Regions from separate parts of the Savagea faecisuis genome, predicted to be linked through region 1. Evidence: riboswitches for the same ligand, from Rfam matches in the RefSeq annotation. Region 1 holds a riboswitch; each other region holds the start of a gene.
The links. A riboswitch is a leader RNA that binds a small molecule or an ion and turns the genes downstream of it on or off. The one in region 1 is predicted to bind thiamine pyrophosphate.
Positions count from the first base shown of each region.

Region 2: linked by a shared signal. The riboswitch ahead of ACFQ0V_RS04535 (3-oxoacyl-ACP reductase) and the one ahead of ACFQ0V_RS02805 (phosphomethylpyrimidine synthase ThiC) in region 1 are both predicted to bind thiamine pyrophosphate.
Region 3: linked by a shared signal. The riboswitch ahead of thiS (sulfur carrier protein ThiS) and the one ahead of ACFQ0V_RS02805 (phosphomethylpyrimidine synthase ThiC) in region 1 are both predicted to bind thiamine pyrophosphate.
Region 4: linked by a shared signal. The riboswitch ahead of thiM (hydroxyethylthiazole kinase) and the one ahead of ACFQ0V_RS02805 (phosphomethylpyrimidine synthase ThiC) in region 1 are both predicted to bind thiamine pyrophosphate.

Region 1 covers NZ_JBHTJF010000012.1:11,235-15,434, forward strand. Annotated here, with positions in the region: gene ACFQ0V_RS02790 (nicotinate phosphoribosyltransferase) at 1-317, opposite strand, end outside; gene ACFQ0V_RS02795 (hypothetical protein) at 428-607, opposite strand; partial or broken gene thiC (phosphomethylpyrimidine synthase ThiC) at 617-1,713, opposite strand; gene ACFQ0V_RS02805 (phosphomethylpyrimidine synthase ThiC) at 1,694-2,425, opposite strand; TPP riboswitch at 2,558-2,669, opposite strand; gene ACFQ0V_RS02810 (GreA/GreB family elongation factor) at 2,715-3,182, opposite strand; gene ACFQ0V_RS02815 (hypothetical protein) at 3,161-3,586, opposite strand; gene ACFQ0V_RS02820 (hypothetical protein) at 3,603-4,079, opposite strand; gene ACFQ0V_RS02825 (M20/M25/M40 family metallo-hydrolase) at 4,163-4,200, opposite strand, start outside.
Region 2 covers NZ_JBHTJF010000021.1:20,759-24,958, reverse strand. Annotated here, with positions in the region: gene ACFQ0V_RS04540 (LLM class flavin-dependent oxidoreductase) at 1-995, opposite strand, end outside; gene ACFQ0V_RS04535 (3-oxoacyl-ACP reductase) at 1,047-1,799, opposite strand; TPP riboswitch at 1,950-2,050, opposite strand; gene ACFQ0V_RS04530 (hypothetical protein) at 2,499-3,083, opposite strand; gene ACFQ0V_RS04525 (hypothetical protein) at 3,271-3,624, opposite strand.
Region 3 covers NZ_JBHTJF010000034.1:115,606-119,805, forward strand. Annotated here, with positions in the region: gene ACFQ0V_RS09950 (CAP domain-containing protein) at 1-163, shown strand, start outside; gene ACFQ0V_RS09955 (phosphoribosylaminoimidazolesuccinocarboxamide synthase) at 591-1,271, opposite strand; TPP riboswitch at 1,469-1,578, shown strand; gene thiS (sulfur carrier protein ThiS) at 1,657-2,460, shown strand; gene ACFQ0V_RS09965 (thiazole synthase) at 2,462-3,229, shown strand; gene ACFQ0V_RS09970 (ThiF family adenylyltransferase) at 3,226-4,200, shown strand, end outside.
Region 4 covers NZ_JBHTJF010000034.1:223,025-227,224, forward strand. Annotated here, with positions in the region: gene ACFQ0V_RS10590 (M20 family metallo-hydrolase) at 1-470, shown strand, start outside; gene wrbA (NAD(P)H:quinone oxidoreductase) at 511-1,119, opposite strand; gene ACFQ0V_RS10600 (VOC family protein) at 1,182-2,123, opposite strand; TPP riboswitch at 2,249-2,337, shown strand; gene thiM (hydroxyethylthiazole kinase) at 2,406-3,149, shown strand; gene thiD (bifunctional hydroxymethylpyrimidine kinase/phosphomethylpyrimidine kinase) at 3,150-3,980, shown strand; gene thiE (thiamine phosphate synthase) at 3,977-4,200, shown strand, end outside.

The sequences.
Region 1 (4,200 bases):
TCTCCTTCAACAACTGAATACACATCTCCCGTAAAACGAATTGTCTTTAAATAATTTAAAAAATCTTCTTCATAACCGACTTGTTCTTTTAAATAACGTAAATCACTATCTGTAAAACGGAACTCTTTTAAATAATCTAATACGCGCTCTAATCCTGCAAATACAGCATAACCATTTCCAAATGGCATACTGCGAAAGTACACTTCGAAAATAGACTTTCGTTCATGCATCCCATCCGCCCAATACGACTCAACCATATTAATTTGGTACAAGTCTGTATGTACGGCTAAACTGTCGTCCTTATAATTCGTCTTCATACGAATAAACCCCTTCTTCTGTACAATGTATTTGTTCTATTATACCCCTTTCTACTAAAGCGCGAAAGAAAATGAAGCCTAGTTTTCGCAAAACTAGGCTTCATCGCTTATTAATAATGAAAATTTTTAACCGATCCGCAATTTTTACAAATACGATGCGTTCTTTTTTCTTCGTATTCGTGCTCACAGTTCGCTTGAATCGTTTGAAGTTGCTCTTCCAATTGGCGAAGGGTTTGACGTTTTTCATGAATTTGCACAAGCAAATGTTGCGCTGTTATTTCTTCATTCATTTCCTCACCTCAATTGTAAATTTTTCCACCGAGCTCTCGGAACTGTTCTGCTTTTTGTTCCAATCCTTCTTTAACGCGTAAACGCTCTTCTAATGAATCATCATCTGAATATTTTCTAATGTCATGCGAGATGCGCATACTGCAAAACTTCGGTCCGCACATCGAACAGAAATGCGCCACTTTTGCACCTTCTGCTGGCAACGTTTCATCATGGTATTCGAGCGCGCGCTCCTGGTCCAAACTTAAATTAAATTGGTCGCGCCAACGGAATTCGAATCGTGCTTTAGATAGCGCGTCATCGCGTTTTTGCGCTGTCGGATGCCCTTTCGCAAGGTCCGCCGCATGCGCCGCAAGCTTATACGTAATGACTCCTTCTCGCACGTCGTCTTTATTCGGTAAGCCTAAATGTTCTTTCGGCGTCACATAACAAAGCATTGCCGTTCCCATCCACCCGATCATCGCAGCACCGATCGCGGACGTAATATGGTCATAGCCCGGTGCGATGTCTGTCGTTAAAGGACCTAATGTGTAAAACGGCGCTTGGTCACAAATTTCAAGTTGTTTGTCCATATTTTCTTTAATTTTATGCATCGGTACATGGCCTGGTCCTTCCACCATTACTTGCACGTCATGTTCCCATGCAATTTTCGTCAGTTCGCCTAATGTTTCTAACTCGGCAAACTGTGCTTCATCGTTCGCATCGGCAATCGAACCTGGACGTAAACCATCCCCTAATGAAAAGGCGATATCGTATTGTTTCATAATTTCACAAATCTCTTCAAAGTGCGTATATAAAAACTCTCTTTATGGTGAAGTAAGCACCACTGAGCCATAATGGATCCACCGCGTGATACGATGCCCGTTACGCGATTTACTGTCATCGGAATGTAGCGCAATAACACACCCGCATGAATCGTAAAGTAACTGACTCCTTGCTCAGCCTGTTCAATCAACGTATCTCGAAACACTTCCCACGTTAAGTTTTCCACTAAGCCGTTCACTTTTTCGAGCGCTTGGTAAATCGGCACCGTCCCGATAGGAACAGGTGAATTACGAATGATCCACTCGCGTGTCGTATGGATGTTCTTACCTGTCGACAAATCCATAATCGTGTCCGCTCCCCCAACGAGTCGCCCACGTCATCTTTTCCACTTCTTCAGCGATGGAAGAAGTGACTGCTGAATTTCCAATATTCGCATTAATTTTCACGTGGAAATTGCGTCCGATAATCATCGGTTCCGCTTCTGGATGGTTAATATTCGACGGTAATACCGCACGGCCTCGCGCGATTTCTTCTCGCACAATTTCAGGTTCTAATCCTTCACGAATCGCGACGAACTCCATTTCAGGTTCTAATCCTTCACGAATCGCGACGAACTCCATTTCAGGTGTCACAATTCCTCGTTTCGCATAATGCATTTGCGTCACATTTTTCCCTCGCTTTGCGCGGAGTGGTTTTCGTTTACGCAATGGGAATAAGTCATCTTCTTTTTCTTTCCCTGGACGGTATACGTTATCCTCAGGCTTCACTTCGCGCCCTTCATATTCCTCGACGTCGCCGCGCTCTAAAATCCACTGTTCGCGAATGCGTGGCAATCCTTTTTCAATATCGATTTCATGTGTTGGGTCCGTGTACACACCGCTCGTATCATAAACACGAATTGGTTCGTTCGGTATTTCGCCTTGCTCTGTGATTGTCGGCGATAAAGCGATTTCACGCATCGGCACGCGAATATCCGGACGGCTCCCCTCTACATACACTTTCGTGCTCGCTGGAAAACAATCGTGAATTTGAATTCCTTTTTGTTTTGCTGTCATGTTTTTCAGTCTCCTTCTTCATTTTGAGGTAGACCGCATAACTCGCACCATTCGGGACAATCCATACAAAAAAGCCAGGTCTAATGATAGTTAGACCTGGCACGTAAATAAACATACGTCTCGTATGTATTGTGTCATTAATAAGTACTTCCCCACGCTGGTATGAGCCAGATCAGGTCCAAAGAGTTAGGAAAATTAGTTCTCCCTCTCAGTCCGCCACTTTCGGACACCCCTAGTTTTTTATTGAATTGTTCGTACACGTTCACCATGAACGCTCTTCTTTTATTTGTCAAGGATTACTTTTTATGTGAACGTTTTTTACTTTGAATTCATTATCGTAAAATATGAATTTCTCGCCGATTTCTTTTCCTAATAAATGTTTTCCGAGCGGACTATCGACAGAAATTTTATCTCGTTCAATATCCGCTTCTAACGAATGAACGATTTGATACGTTTCCACTTCGGATTCGCCACTTTCTAAAATATCGACATACGTTCCAAGCTGTACGACTCCGTTGTCTTCTGGTTCAATAACTTCCACCTTCAAAAGCAATGCTTTCAACTGTTCTATTTTTTCTCGCACTTCAAATGATTCTTCTAAGTATTGTGCGTACACCGGATCTTCCGAGAAATCACAAAATCCTCGCGCTGCTTTTACTTTTTCTTGTGATTTTTGCAATATATCATTTTCTAATTTTGAAAGTTGTTCTTCCAGTTGCTGTTTTCCGTCTTTCGTTAACCGAATGATGTCGTCCATTTGTGAATACCTCCTACTACTCGACTCGCAAGAGCATACACTGCTATGACGCTAAAAATTAAAATATGCCAAATGACGATTGCAAAAATATGTGGTAAATATTGCATATTTACATAGACGATGAGCACTAATATTAACGTATATGCAAAAGCGATTAAGTTGTATAATAACCACTCTTGCGACAATGTACTCGCAAATTTCGTAATGAGTATATTAAATGGCATGACGAGCAATAAGTAAATCAGCAAAATGATAATGAGTGTTACGAGAAACACACGCCACGTTGAATTCATATTAAAAAATTCTGGGTATTCCAGCTCCAAAGGAAGTGTTTGGACGCCTTTCGTCAATAAAAAAGACGTGATCAATGTCGCTATACTAATCGTAAAAAATCGTTTCCACATGACCTTTAAACTCCTCTCACAATGTTAAACGCGGTAAAATAAACTCGATTTGCACTTCATCAATTCGCTCTCTCGAATAAATTTGCTCATATTTTTCATAAAAGCGACTGCATTCGAACAAGTTCGCTTGTAACTCAGGAAATTGTTGAATGACAACATTTCTTCGAATAATGTCATCGAGTGCAAAATAACCTTGGTGAAAGTAATTTTCTTCACTTGGAATCGTCATTTTAATGGATAATAACCATTCTTCATGCCTTTGAATCACTCGGTTTTCAAACAGTAACAAACCCGGTTTATGCTCGATTCGTGCTCGTAAATGCGCCAACACGAAACGGTCAAAGTTGTCATTCGTTTCTAAATCAAACTCTTCATGAATCGCCCATTGCTTCGCTATATGTTTTGCAATGCGTATCACTTCTTCCTCAAGCATCGATTCATTTTGAATACTCGACTCATAAATCGCTAAAATACGTAAAACTGTATGTTCCACTACGGACACTCCTCTAAAAATACACACATTACTCCTCATTACTCCTCATTATAACGAATGTTAGAGAGAGAGATGATCTCCACTTACTCTCCTTCAAAATATTGAATCGCGTACTGCGCAA
Region 2 (4,200 bases), on a different contig from region 1:
GTAAATTGTTCGACGGGAGGAAGTTCAGGTACTTTCTCATCCAATGCCCAATCCGAACAATCTTGTTGAACGAAAAAGCTCAATTGTGCTAACGCGTTATCGATCGGCAACATTTCATCGAGTTTGCGCTTTTTCTCGTACGCTTCTTCTCGCGTCTTACCGACATATGTGACGAGTCCTGGCAACACTTTAATGTGACCGTTCGGACGCTCGCTTTTCGCAATCGCTTCATCCAATCGGTTGCGGAACTTTCGCGCTTGGCCAATGTTCCAAGAAACCGAATATACGGCCTCCGCATATTTCGCAGCGAGCGCGACACCTGGTGCCGATGCGCCTGCCTGCATAGCGACAGGACGTCCTTGTGGACTGCGCGGTGCGGTAGATGGTCCTTTCACTTGGAAGTACTTCCCTTCGTGATGGAATGGTTCGATTTGAGAAGGGTCGATAATCTCTCCCGTTTTACGGTCGTGAATGAACGCCTTCTCGTCCCATGAATCGAATAATTGATTCATTACCGTCGCAAATTCATCCGCCTTCTCGTAGCGCTTCGCATGTTCCGGCAATCCTTCCATACTATGGTTTTGAGCTTCCCAATCCGTCATCGACGTCACGAGATTCCACCCGACGCGACCGTTCGTCATATGGTCCAAACTTAACAACTGACGCGCTGCGGTGAATGGGTTCGAAAACGTACTCGAAATCGTCGAAACGAGTCCGACACGCTTCGTCACTTGCGAAATCGCTGTTAAATTGACGATCGGGTCTAACCAAAATGCCGGCATCTCACTCGGCTGTTCCCCCGCAAACGCCTGACTATCTGCGAAAAAGACCGCATCGAAATAGCCACGCTCCGACGTTTGAGCGAGTTCTTGATAATACGTCACATCTCCAACACGTTCAACGCTCGAATCCGGCATCATCCAAGCTGCTTGGTGATGACCGCACCCGTACAATAAAATCCCGATATGGAGTTGCTTCTCTTTCTTCTCTGTCATCATAGACACCTCAATGTACATTGATTTATGGAAAAAATCCGTTTAGCCAAATTAGTTCATCGTCAATCCGCCGTCGACTGTAATGTTTTGTCCTGTTACGCCGTCCGCTTGTTCTGAAGCTAAGTAAGCGACCATGTTCGCCACATCTTGTGGTGTTGTCACTTTGCGAATTGGCGTTGACTGTGCGATTAAGTCGAACACTTCTGGTGTCGTCACAGAACTTGCGTTTGTCGTCTTCAACAATCCGCCCGATACGACGTTCGCCGTAATGCCGTGCTGTCCTAATTCTGCCGCGATATTACGTGTAAATCCGATCAAACCAGCTTTCGCCGTCGTATACTCGTGGTATGGTACGACAGGGTTTTGGTATAAGTTCGTTCCGATGCTAATGATGCTTCCTTTTTTACGCTCGATAAACTGTGGCACAACACTTTGCGCAACGTTAAATGCTGCTTTTAACGTACCGTCAATTTGCTGTTGGTAATCTTCCCAATCTAAATCTGCGAAAGACTTTTGTTTGACAGGGTCAAATTTGAAACCGACTAATGCGTTGTTCACGACAACGTCGATTTGACCGAAACGTTCTGTCCCTTGTTTCACCATCTCTTCTACTTCTTCACGATTCGTTACGTCTGCGTAAAGTGCAATCGCTTTCTCTTTACCGATCTCTTCTACGAGTGCTTCTGCTGCATCTTTACTTTTATAATAGTTAACGATTACATTCGCTCCTTGTGCTGCTAATGTTTTCGCAATTGTCGCTCCTAAACCTTGACTACTTCCTGTTACTAATACTGTTCTTGCCATCTTCCATTCCTCCTAAATTTTTATGATGATCCTTAAATAATTGAGTAGGGGACGAAAAAAATACGCAACCTCCCGAATGGAAAGTTGCGTACACATAAACGATGCATCACGAAACAAGACGTCTTGACGCCTCATCGCACGCATGCGGATGTATAAAATTCGACACTTTCCTACGCTAGTGTTAACTAGTTCAGGTTCAAAGGGTTCGAGTAAAAACTCATCTCAGTGCAACGACACCCCTAGTGAATACTATTTAAGTTACCTTCAATTTATAGTTTAAAGCAATCGTTGTCAAGTCATTCACGTCATTCCAACTGTTTCACCCACTATACATTTTTAAACTATTTACTCGCATACGTGGACATCTGTATGAAACACTAGAAGTACGATAAGGGAGATATTATCAAAAAACAATAAAATTAAAGTTTTTAAGTCCATGCTTGTCGATTAATATAAAATAGAGCTGGTTTATCTCGCAATTGAATCTTACTTTAGAGTCTAGACTTTGGAGTTTTTTCACTAATTCTACCGAACGATAACTAGGAGGTAGGACAATATTAACCGTAAATGCTAAAAAGCTAAAATATTTAAGAAAATCATATCAACATTCTCCTAGATACCATATGTTAACATTCAACTCTCTTTCTCTTTAATCACCAGCTATTATGCCCCTTTTATAAGGTACATAATGACTCAAGATTAACTCCCATACCGCGCTACTAAGATACTTAAAGTATCATTAGACTCTTTATAAGTATCTTGATAATCAAAAAAATCATCTATCCCTCCCTTAATCATCGAATAGCTGTTCATTTTCATTCCGGTTTTTATTTTCTCGGAAGACCTTAATATATTCTCTCCGTAGTCATACATCTGATTAATGTAATCATTAATATCAGGGTCATCCGACTCTATTGAGAATCTCCCAAGTCTTACTCCAGAAGTTCTAAAATTTTCAAGATGCATTTCCATACCTTCATTCCAATCCTTCTTGTAGAGGAAGGATTTGTCTTCTTTCGCCAGGTTAGAGTGATAGACAATTCCTTTAATAGCATCAAGAGCTAATACCTGTGCTTTATATACTTTGTTTAGATAATCCTCAAGCTCTTGAGATCCTGGAATAGATTGAGAGGATAAACTAGACTCTGAAAAATCTTCTGAGGGAGTAAAATCCGTATTATTCTTTTCTGAGTTGTTTGAAAATAGAGAATAGGTTATAACTAAAATAGCAAGTAATGCTAAAATAAGTAAAGATACAAGTATTCTTATCATTGGTTTTTTCATAAGAAAGCTCTCCTTTTAAAAGTAATTTTTATCACTTTGATTTTACTATATATAAGTTTTTATTTTGTTAAAAAAGTAATTTATTGTTATTATTGTATTTGTTAAACATAAAATGGTTCTTACGCATATTTGGTGAATACAAATATGGTGTTGTAAGGAGATTTGATAATATTCTCTGAACATAACTCTACATCCAATAGAGAATCTGTTTTTCTAACAATTTCAATTCTGCTCTTCCGTACATCATCCGTTTAATTGTTTTCAAACGATTGATTTGTCCTTCTAATCTTCCATTACTGTAAGGAGAGAATGTTGAATCGCTTTGAAGGTCACTGCGTATTCGCTGAGCATAACGATAAAATGGTGAAATGATGTCAGAGAGTTGGTCTTGTCTCCACTTTGAAAACAATTTTGCTTTAGGATCGTTGATGGAATCACGAAGCTTTTGAACAAGTGATTTAAACTTTTTTAGAGGAGAGTTCAATAAAAGAACAATGAACATTCGTCTGGAAATAGAAACCTGTTTGCATGGTTGTAGCATTCTATTTCCTTCTTTCCTTTTTCACCGCATCATATCCTCCTTCGTATCCTAACTGTTGAAGATGAAGATAAATAGCCATCGCTGAATGACCTTCTTTTTTCCACTCAAGTGATTGTGTGATATAATCGTCGATTGCTTTTCTCCGCACTTGACGACTTGGCGATTAAGTGTGTAAATGAATATTTTTTGACAGTATGGAGATCCAATCCGAATGTTCGAGCAAGTTGAGCTATCGTTTGTCCCTCTTTATATGCATTCTTCGCTTTTGAGTTTGACAGGCGAACATTTCTTTTTCAGAACGAGTTGAAGAAACTGTTGATGTTTATTTTCTGAGGGCTAGACCCAATAATCGTAGTGGGGAGAAGAGTAGCGATATAATCTGTGACTTATTTCTTTGCATTTTAGATAAAGTGCTACCTGTCATACATTTGTTGGATTACAGGGCTCGCTTTGGAAATAGCTTTTCGAAAGGTAAAATCATCAATTCCTATAAAAAGGCGCCCCCTCCCTCTCAAACTCCGGGCGATAGATACCTTGGTGACGACCAATACGAACTACGTAATACTTGCTCATATT
Region 3 (4,200 bases), on a different contig from region 1:
AGCTTACGGACAGTTTAGTCCCATTTTCGCTCATGAAGGACTGATGAACTCTTACGATCACCGTATGAATACGTTAACACCGAAATATACGACTGCTGGCATCGGTGTCGCCTTTAATGATGATGAAATCCCCTATTTCACACAACTATTTTTGAAAGAATAAAAAGACGAGTTTCCTTTCGATGAGCTGCTCTAAAAACAGCTTAGAAAGAATTCTCGTCTTTTTTTAACGGATTTCCGAAAGAAGTCTCCCATCCTCAAGGAGTGTGAAGGTGCGAATAGCACCAATGAATAGGTGGGAGATGAATTTCGGTTGGCTTTAGCCAAAGAATTTGGTAAAATATAGACATAATGTTCTTTGACAACTGGATATATGGAGTTGCATACGGAAATAAGAGCGAAAACCAAGCCCCTCGTATGCGTAAAATATCCAAGGTACTCAAAACATTGCGTATCAGTAGGGTTGGAATGCCCCGAATTCACGCTCGTGGAGAACACATAAGACTTGCTTGCAAGCTATGTTCGTGGAAGCGAGAAGCCCCCACTTCAAGTAGACCGTAAGGTTAACTAAGTGGTGGGTAGTTCACTGATTAAGCTAACATTAGTTTTTCGAGTTGGAGTGGCTCGACATAACCGTCTTTTCCGTAAGCGCGCATATTTCCACCAGAAATTTCATCGATGAGCATGAGCGCTCCTTCTGAATCACGACCGAATTCCAATTTAATATCGTACAATTCGAGCTGACGCTTCGCTAATTCTTCTTTGACGATTCCGGAAATTTGTTTCGTCATTTGTTCTAGTTCATCATATTCTTCCGCTGTTAAAAGTCCGAGCATGACGAGTCCATCTTTTGAAATCGGTGGGTCATTGCGCTCGTCATCTTTTAAAGTCACTTCTACGAAAGCGTCGAGTGTTTGGCCTTCTTCGCAGTATTGACCGTAACGACGGTAGAAACTTCCGACTGCGCGATAACGACAAATCACTTCGAGTCCGTTGCCAAACATCGTCGCTTTTTTCACCGTCATCGTCGCTTCTTCAATATTCGAAGATACGAAATGTGTCGCTACCCCGTGCTCCGCCATTTTCTCGAAGAAAAATGTCGTCATACGTAAACCAGATTGACCCATCCCATCGATTGTCAAACCGACTGTATTCGCTCCTGGATCAAAGACACCGTCCGTTCCTGTCACATCATCTTTAAATTTCAAAACGACTGTGTCGCCTTCTCCTTCATACACGTCTTTCGTTTTTCCAGCGTACAATAAGTTCATCTTCACTCGTGCTCCTTTTTCGACTTTTCTTCAGTATAAGCTATATTTGACGTGATAAAAAGAGATATCGTTCGTTTTTTATGAATATTTTATAAAGTTTTTTTAGGAATGTACGTTTTTAAAAACTAAGGAGGCACTCCGCTCTTCAATTTTCGATAACATATGCTATGCTTAAATGAGCAAATTGTATAGATTCACATAACCATTAGGGGAATCCTTTATAAAGGACTGAGAGAAAAGTGAAACTTTGATACCCTTATCACCTGAACAAGTTCGAACTTGCGGAGGGAAGTGGCTTATTTTCTGCATGCTTTTTTTGAAAATAGACCGTACCTCGAAATTCGAGGTGCGGTTTTTTTACGATTAAGTAAAGGATGAAATGATGATGAAATTAATTGCTGTAACGACCGACACATATGATTTTAGTCAATTAGGTGTAACAATTGTTGCCCTTGCTCCTTTTGTGGACGAATTCGTCATTCGTGAAAAATCGAAGACAGCTGCCGAGCTTTGTGAGTTATTTGATTTTATTTTAGAAAATGGTGTAAAACCTGAACAACTCGTCGTTCATGAACGCGTTGATTTAGCGCATGCTTATAAAATCCCAACGGTTCAATTACCGTATTACAGTATGCCTTTACACTATGCGACGGATGTGTTTCCACATATTCATTTTCGCAAGTCTGTTCATAGTTTAGAAGAAGCAGTTGAAGCGGAAAGAGCAGGTGCGCATTCCGTCACATTCGGACATCTCTTTGCGACACAAAGTAAAGACACACCGCCTCGAGGATTACAATCTATTGAAAAAATAAAAGAACAACTTACAATTCCACTCTATGTCATCGGTGGCATTCGAGTGGAACATGTTGAGACACTACATGAGCTACAAGTAGATGGCATCGCAGTCATGTCTTCCATTTTCCATGCACCTTCGCCTGTCGACTGTGCGATACAATTTGCAACTACGATTAAAGGAGAGACGAATATGAAATCAATTCAACTAAACGGTCAATTGTATGAACTTCCAGAGACAGTGACGACAATCGACCAACTCATTCAACATTTGCAGCTCGAACAACGTATTTTCGTCGTTGAGCACAATGAGGAAATCGTCGATCAAGAAGCTTTTAATACACCTATTTTAGACCGCGACAAAATTGAAATCATTCATTTCGTCGGAGGAGGATAATATGTTAAAAGTCGGAAATCACACATTCCAATCACGTTTATTTTTAGGTACAGGAAAATATCCATCGTTTGAAATTCAAAAAGAAGCGGTCGCGGTTTCAGAAGCGGAAGTACTAACATTCGCTGTACGTCGTATGAATATTTTTGAAGCGAGTCAGCCGAACTTTTTGGAACAATTGGATTTAACGAAATATACATTACTCCCAAACACAGCGGGTGCGAAAACAGCTGAAGAAGCAGTGCGCATTGCGAAACTAGCGAAAGCTTCAGGTCTATGCGACATGGTTAAAGTTGAAATTATCGGGTGCGACCGCTCTCTCTTACCTGACCCGGTGGAAACATTACGCGCCACTGAAATGTTGTTAGCGGAAGGTTTTACTGTTCTTCCTTACACGTCTGACGATGTCGTCTTAGCACGTCGACTAGAAGAACTCGGCGCACATGCGATCATGCCTGGCGCTTCACCGATCGGCTCAGGTCGAGGCATTTTAAATGAATTAAATTTGAAATTTATCATCGAACAATCAAAAATACCCGTCATTATCGATGCGGGAATCGGTTCACCTGCAGATGCGGCACTCGCAATGGAGCTTGGAGCAGATGGGGTTCTTTTAAATACAGCCGTTTCAGGTGCGAAAGATCCTGTAAAAATGGCAAAAGCGATGAAGCTCGCAATCGAAGCAGGTCGACTCGGATTTGAAGCAGGACGCATCGAGAAAAAAGATTATGCGGTCGCAAGCAGTCCGATAGAAGGGTTGTTCGTCGAGTGATTCACCGCTATGACCGCCAACAACGATTCGAACCGTTCGGCAAAATTGGACAAGAGAAATTGCGAAATGTTCGCATTTTCATATTAGGAGCAGGTGCTCTCGGATCTGCATCGAGCGATTTACTCGTACGAGCAGGCGTCGGACACGTAACGATTGTCGACCGCGATGTGATCGAATGGACGAATTTGCATCGCCAAACATTGTATACGGAAGAAGACGTCATTCAACAAATGCCGAAAGCAATCGCGGCGAAACAACATTTAGAAAAAGTGAATCGCGATGTGACGATTGATGCACACGTCGTCGACATTACGAAACATAATATCGAAACACTCATCGAAGGGCACGACGCTGTACTCGATGCGACTGATAATTTAGAGACGCGCTTACTGGCGAACGATTGTTGTCATAAGCTCGGCATTCCTTTCTTTATGGGAGCTTGTGTCGGCAGTTACGGTCTCACTTTTCCAATCGGTGTTCAAGAAGACGAGCCTTGCCTTCATTGCTTACTTGAAACACTACCTCCTGAGTCCGCAACTTGTGACACAGTAGGCGTCATCAGTCCAATTGTGACGACTGTCGCTGCAAGGCAAACAGCGCAATTGTTAAAATGGCTGCGAGAAGGAACGTTGACACCGAAATTACAATCGACAAACTTATGGACAGATGAACATGCGTCGATTCGAGCGACTGCGCTTCGAAAAGAAAATTGTCCATGTTGTGGGACGAAAAACTATCCGTATTTACACGCAGGACGTGAAACAGACGGTGCCGTACTGTGTGGACGCGAAACGGTACAATTGTTCATGCCAAAACAACGGACACTCGAACTCGAACAATTACAAACGCTCGGTGAACGACTGAAAGCACCGACTGTCGCTAATCCATTTCTCGTCTCGATTGAGTGGGACGAATATCGAGTCGTCTTTTTTAAAGATCGACGTATTTTTGTCCATGGGACGAATGATATT
Region 4 (4,200 bases), on a different contig from region 1:
AAGCAGGAACGGTCATTACAGTTGGCCATTTAGAAGTGTATCCGAACGGTGCGAATGTCATTCCACATACAGTCGAATTTATGATTGATTTGCGTTCAAGCACAAATGAATCGCTGCATATTGCGACAGAGCGACTGTACGATTATTTAAAACTTCATGAAACGGAAGAAATCCAAGTAAAATTAATGGATAAATTGCAAGTCGAACCGATAAAAATGGATAAAATTATGAATGATTATTTAAAACAAAGTTGTAAAGAAAGAAAATATACATTTATGGACATGCATAGTGGAGCTGGACATGATGCGATGATCTTCGCTAAACATGTCCCTTCGACAATCCTTTTCGTTCCAAGTCATAAAGGGATTAGCCACTCTCCAAAAGAATGGACGGAGATTGAAGATTTATGTAAAGGAATCGATATTTTATTCGACCTTGTCATTCAAGAAAGTAAGTGTCAAACAAAATAATAAAAAAAGAGTCGAACGGAATTCCGTTCGACTCTTTTTATTATGCGCGGAGACTCGCTGTCGCTTTTGCTACTTCTGTCGTACGACGCGCTTGTGCTTTCACTGCTTCTTCTACTTGCTCTACAATTTCACCTTCTTGTGATACTGTCGCGCTCGTACCGTATGGGTTTCCACCTGCTGCGTATGCAGATTGATCTACAAAACCTGGTGCTGTTACGATTGCACCCCAATGGTACATCGTCGTATAGATCGAGTGAACCGTCACTTCTTGACCACCGTTTGCGTTTCCAGCGCTCGCCATCGCACTGACTACTTTATTCGCTAATTTCCCTTGGAACCATAAGCCGCCTGTCGTATCGATAAAGTTTTGGAATTGGCTCGGTACGTTACCGAAACGTGTCGGTACGCTCCAAATAATCGCATCTGCCCACTCTAAATCTTCCAATGTAACTGTCGGAATTTCTTTCGTCGCATCTACGTGAGCGCGCCATGCTGGATTTGAATCAATTGCGCCTTCTGGTGCTGTTTCTCGTAATTTTAATACACGAACATCCGATGCTCCTGCTTCTTTTGCACCTTCTGCTGCCCATTGTGCCATTTTATAGTTTGTACCTGTTGAACTGTAATAAATAATTGCTACGTTTGTCATGTTTATAATCTCCTTTTAAATAAGTTCTATTGTGTATTCAAAATAATAAAGAGTGTTACGATTTAATGAGAAGAGCGTTTTCCACTCGGACGTTGAAATGGAACGATATGAGACTCGATTACAGCACGATTTTGTTCATACTGTGTCGGCAATTGTAAAGTTGATCCTAAAGCTTCATCCGTTTCGTCGATGAAAAATCCAGGTTCATCTGTCGCAATTTCACAAACGATTCCTCCACCCTCTCGGAAGTATATCGACTCGAAATAGTCACGATCTTGAACAGGTGTTACATTGTAATGCGCTTGTAATTGCTGTTGCCACTTGAGCTGTTCTTTGGCATCTTTCGTACGCCATGCGATGTGATGTACCGTACCAATTCCAAAACTTCCACGTTCTCCATCTAAAGAATAGAGGTCGATCGTTTCTTCCGAGTTCTCCTCCAAAATGAATCGTTCCTTTTCTCCAAATGTTCCACGTGAAACATAACCGAATTGTTGTTCAAGTAATCGTTTCGTCGCTTCAATATTCCCTGTATATAAAAGAGCACCGCCGAACTTTTGAATAGCATATTCGGACGGTATTTCTGCCGTTTCCCAATCGTTCGTCACCGCGATATGTCGTTCGATTAAAGCGAGTTGTAATCCATGTTCATCTTCAAAATGAAGTTGCCTTTCATCGAAGCTTTCAACGACTTTCGTTTGAATTTGTTTTGACTGTAATCGCTCTTGCCAAAATGCGAAGCTCCCTTGCGGTATTAAAAAGTATGTAATGCCTACTTGTCCGTTGCCGCGCTTTCCTCGATAATCATTCATCCAATTAAAGAACGTCATAATCGAGCCTGGACTACCTTCACTATCGCCGAAGTACAAATGATACGTCGTCGGATCATCAAAGTTCACTGTCGTTTTCACGAGTCGCAACCCTAATACATCCCCATAAAAACGAGCCGTTTGTTCTGGATGACCGACAATCGCTGTAATGTGGTGAATCCCTTCCATTTTCATATTCTTCTCTCCTCTCTTTCATTATCTTGAATTCAAGATATATCATAACAAGGATTTTTCGTTCTGTCAAAAACTTTGTTTCTTCTTTTCACTGTATGGTATAGTAAATGTACAAACGCATACGAGTTTACCACTAGGGGCGCCCGCGGGCTGAGACGTACTCTTTGAACCTGATATGGTTGATACCATCGGAGGAAAGTGGGTATTTTTCACATGGTGTTAAATCCTTCTCCTTCTTCTACTTAGAATGAGAAGGATTTTTTTATGAAAGGGAGATTGCTTATGACAGCACTACAACACATACGAAAAAACAAACCAGTCATCCACTGTATTACGAATTATGTAACGGCAAACTTTCAAGCGAACGCTCTACTCGCATTAGGAGCTTCGCCGATCATGGCGGATTTAGCTGACGAAGTGACTGAAGTGACGAGCTTTGCAGATGCGCTCGTATTAAATTTTGGGACGCTCCAACAACACTCGGAACTCGCGATGACGCGTGCAGGACAAAAGGCGAACGAACGAGGGATTCCCGTCGTCATCGATCCTGTTGGTGTCGGTGCAATCCGTTCTCGCTTAGCGATGTGTCAACGTTTATTGCAAGTCGTTAATCCGACAGCTTTTCGCCTCAATGCAGGTGAGCTCGCTGCGATCGCCGGCGAGCAATGGGAAGCACGAGGAGTAGATGCAGGAAGTGGCGAAGCGAATGTACAAGAAATGGCACGATTTGTTGCCGAAAAATATGATGCAATCGTCGTCGTCACTGGAGCGACAGACCTCGTCGTTAGCGCACGACAGATGTTTGAAATAACAGGTGGCGACCCGTGGATGAAGCAAGTGACTGGAGCAGGATGCGTGCTCACAACGATCGTGGCAGCTTTCGCAACAGTGAATACAGACGCAGAAACGATTCAACAAGGCGTGCGTTTTTATAAAAAAGTAGCAGAACACGCACGACAAGCTGCTACTGGAATCGGTCAATTCCAAGTGGAATGCTTAAATTACTTACAAATGGAGGAATTATAAATGGTGAAAATCGCAATGACAATCGCAGGTTCAGATAGTGGCGGAGGTGCAGGGATTCAAGCGGACTTAAAAACATTCCAAGAGCTCGGAACGTTCGGTACATCTGCCATTACAGCGATCACAGCTCAAAATACGTTAGGGGTGCACGGGGTTCAACCGATCGATATCGATATGATCGAAAGCCAAATCGATGCGGTCATGACAGACTTACGCCCAGACGCGGTGAAAACTGGAATGCTATTTTCTGCTGAAATTATTCAAATCGTCGCTGAGAAGTTCAAACAATACAATGTTCAAAATATCGTCATCGACCCGGTAATGATTGCGAAAGGTGGCGCATCATTGCTTCAACAAGAAGCAGTCGATGCTTTAAAAAAGGAACTCGTACCACTCGCTACAATTATTACGCCAAACATTCCTGAAGCGGAAGTGCTCGCAAATATGGAAATTGTAACGGAAGACGATATTGCAGCGGCGGCGGAGCGCATTCTAGCTTTAGGGGCAAAAGGTGTATGGATGAAAGGCGGACATAGTAAAGACCCTGAGTTCGCGAAAGATTTCGTATTTTTACAAGATGGTACGTCATTCTCCATGACATCAAAACGTATCGATACCGATAATACGCACGGAACAGGATGTACATCTTCTGCGGCAGTTACCGCTTCTTTAGCGAAAGGAATGTCACTGAAAGATGCATTAATCGTCGGAAAATCATTCATTCAAGCAGCGATTGAAGAAGACTTACAATTAGGCAGCGGTCACGGTCCGACTAACCATGGCGCATACCGCTACGTACAAGACCGCATGGAAAAGGAGATTCATGTCGAATGAATATAAAAGAAGCGCTTCGTATCTACTTCATTATGGGAAGTAACAATTGTGGCTCTCATGAACCGCTCGACGTCTTACAGCAAGCGATCGATGGTGGTATTACGATGTTTCAATTCCGCGAAAAAGGAGATGACGCATTAACAGGCGAAGCAAAAAAACAATTTGCGCGTGACTGCTTCCGTCTATGCAAGCAAGCGAACGTTCCGTTTATCGTCAATGA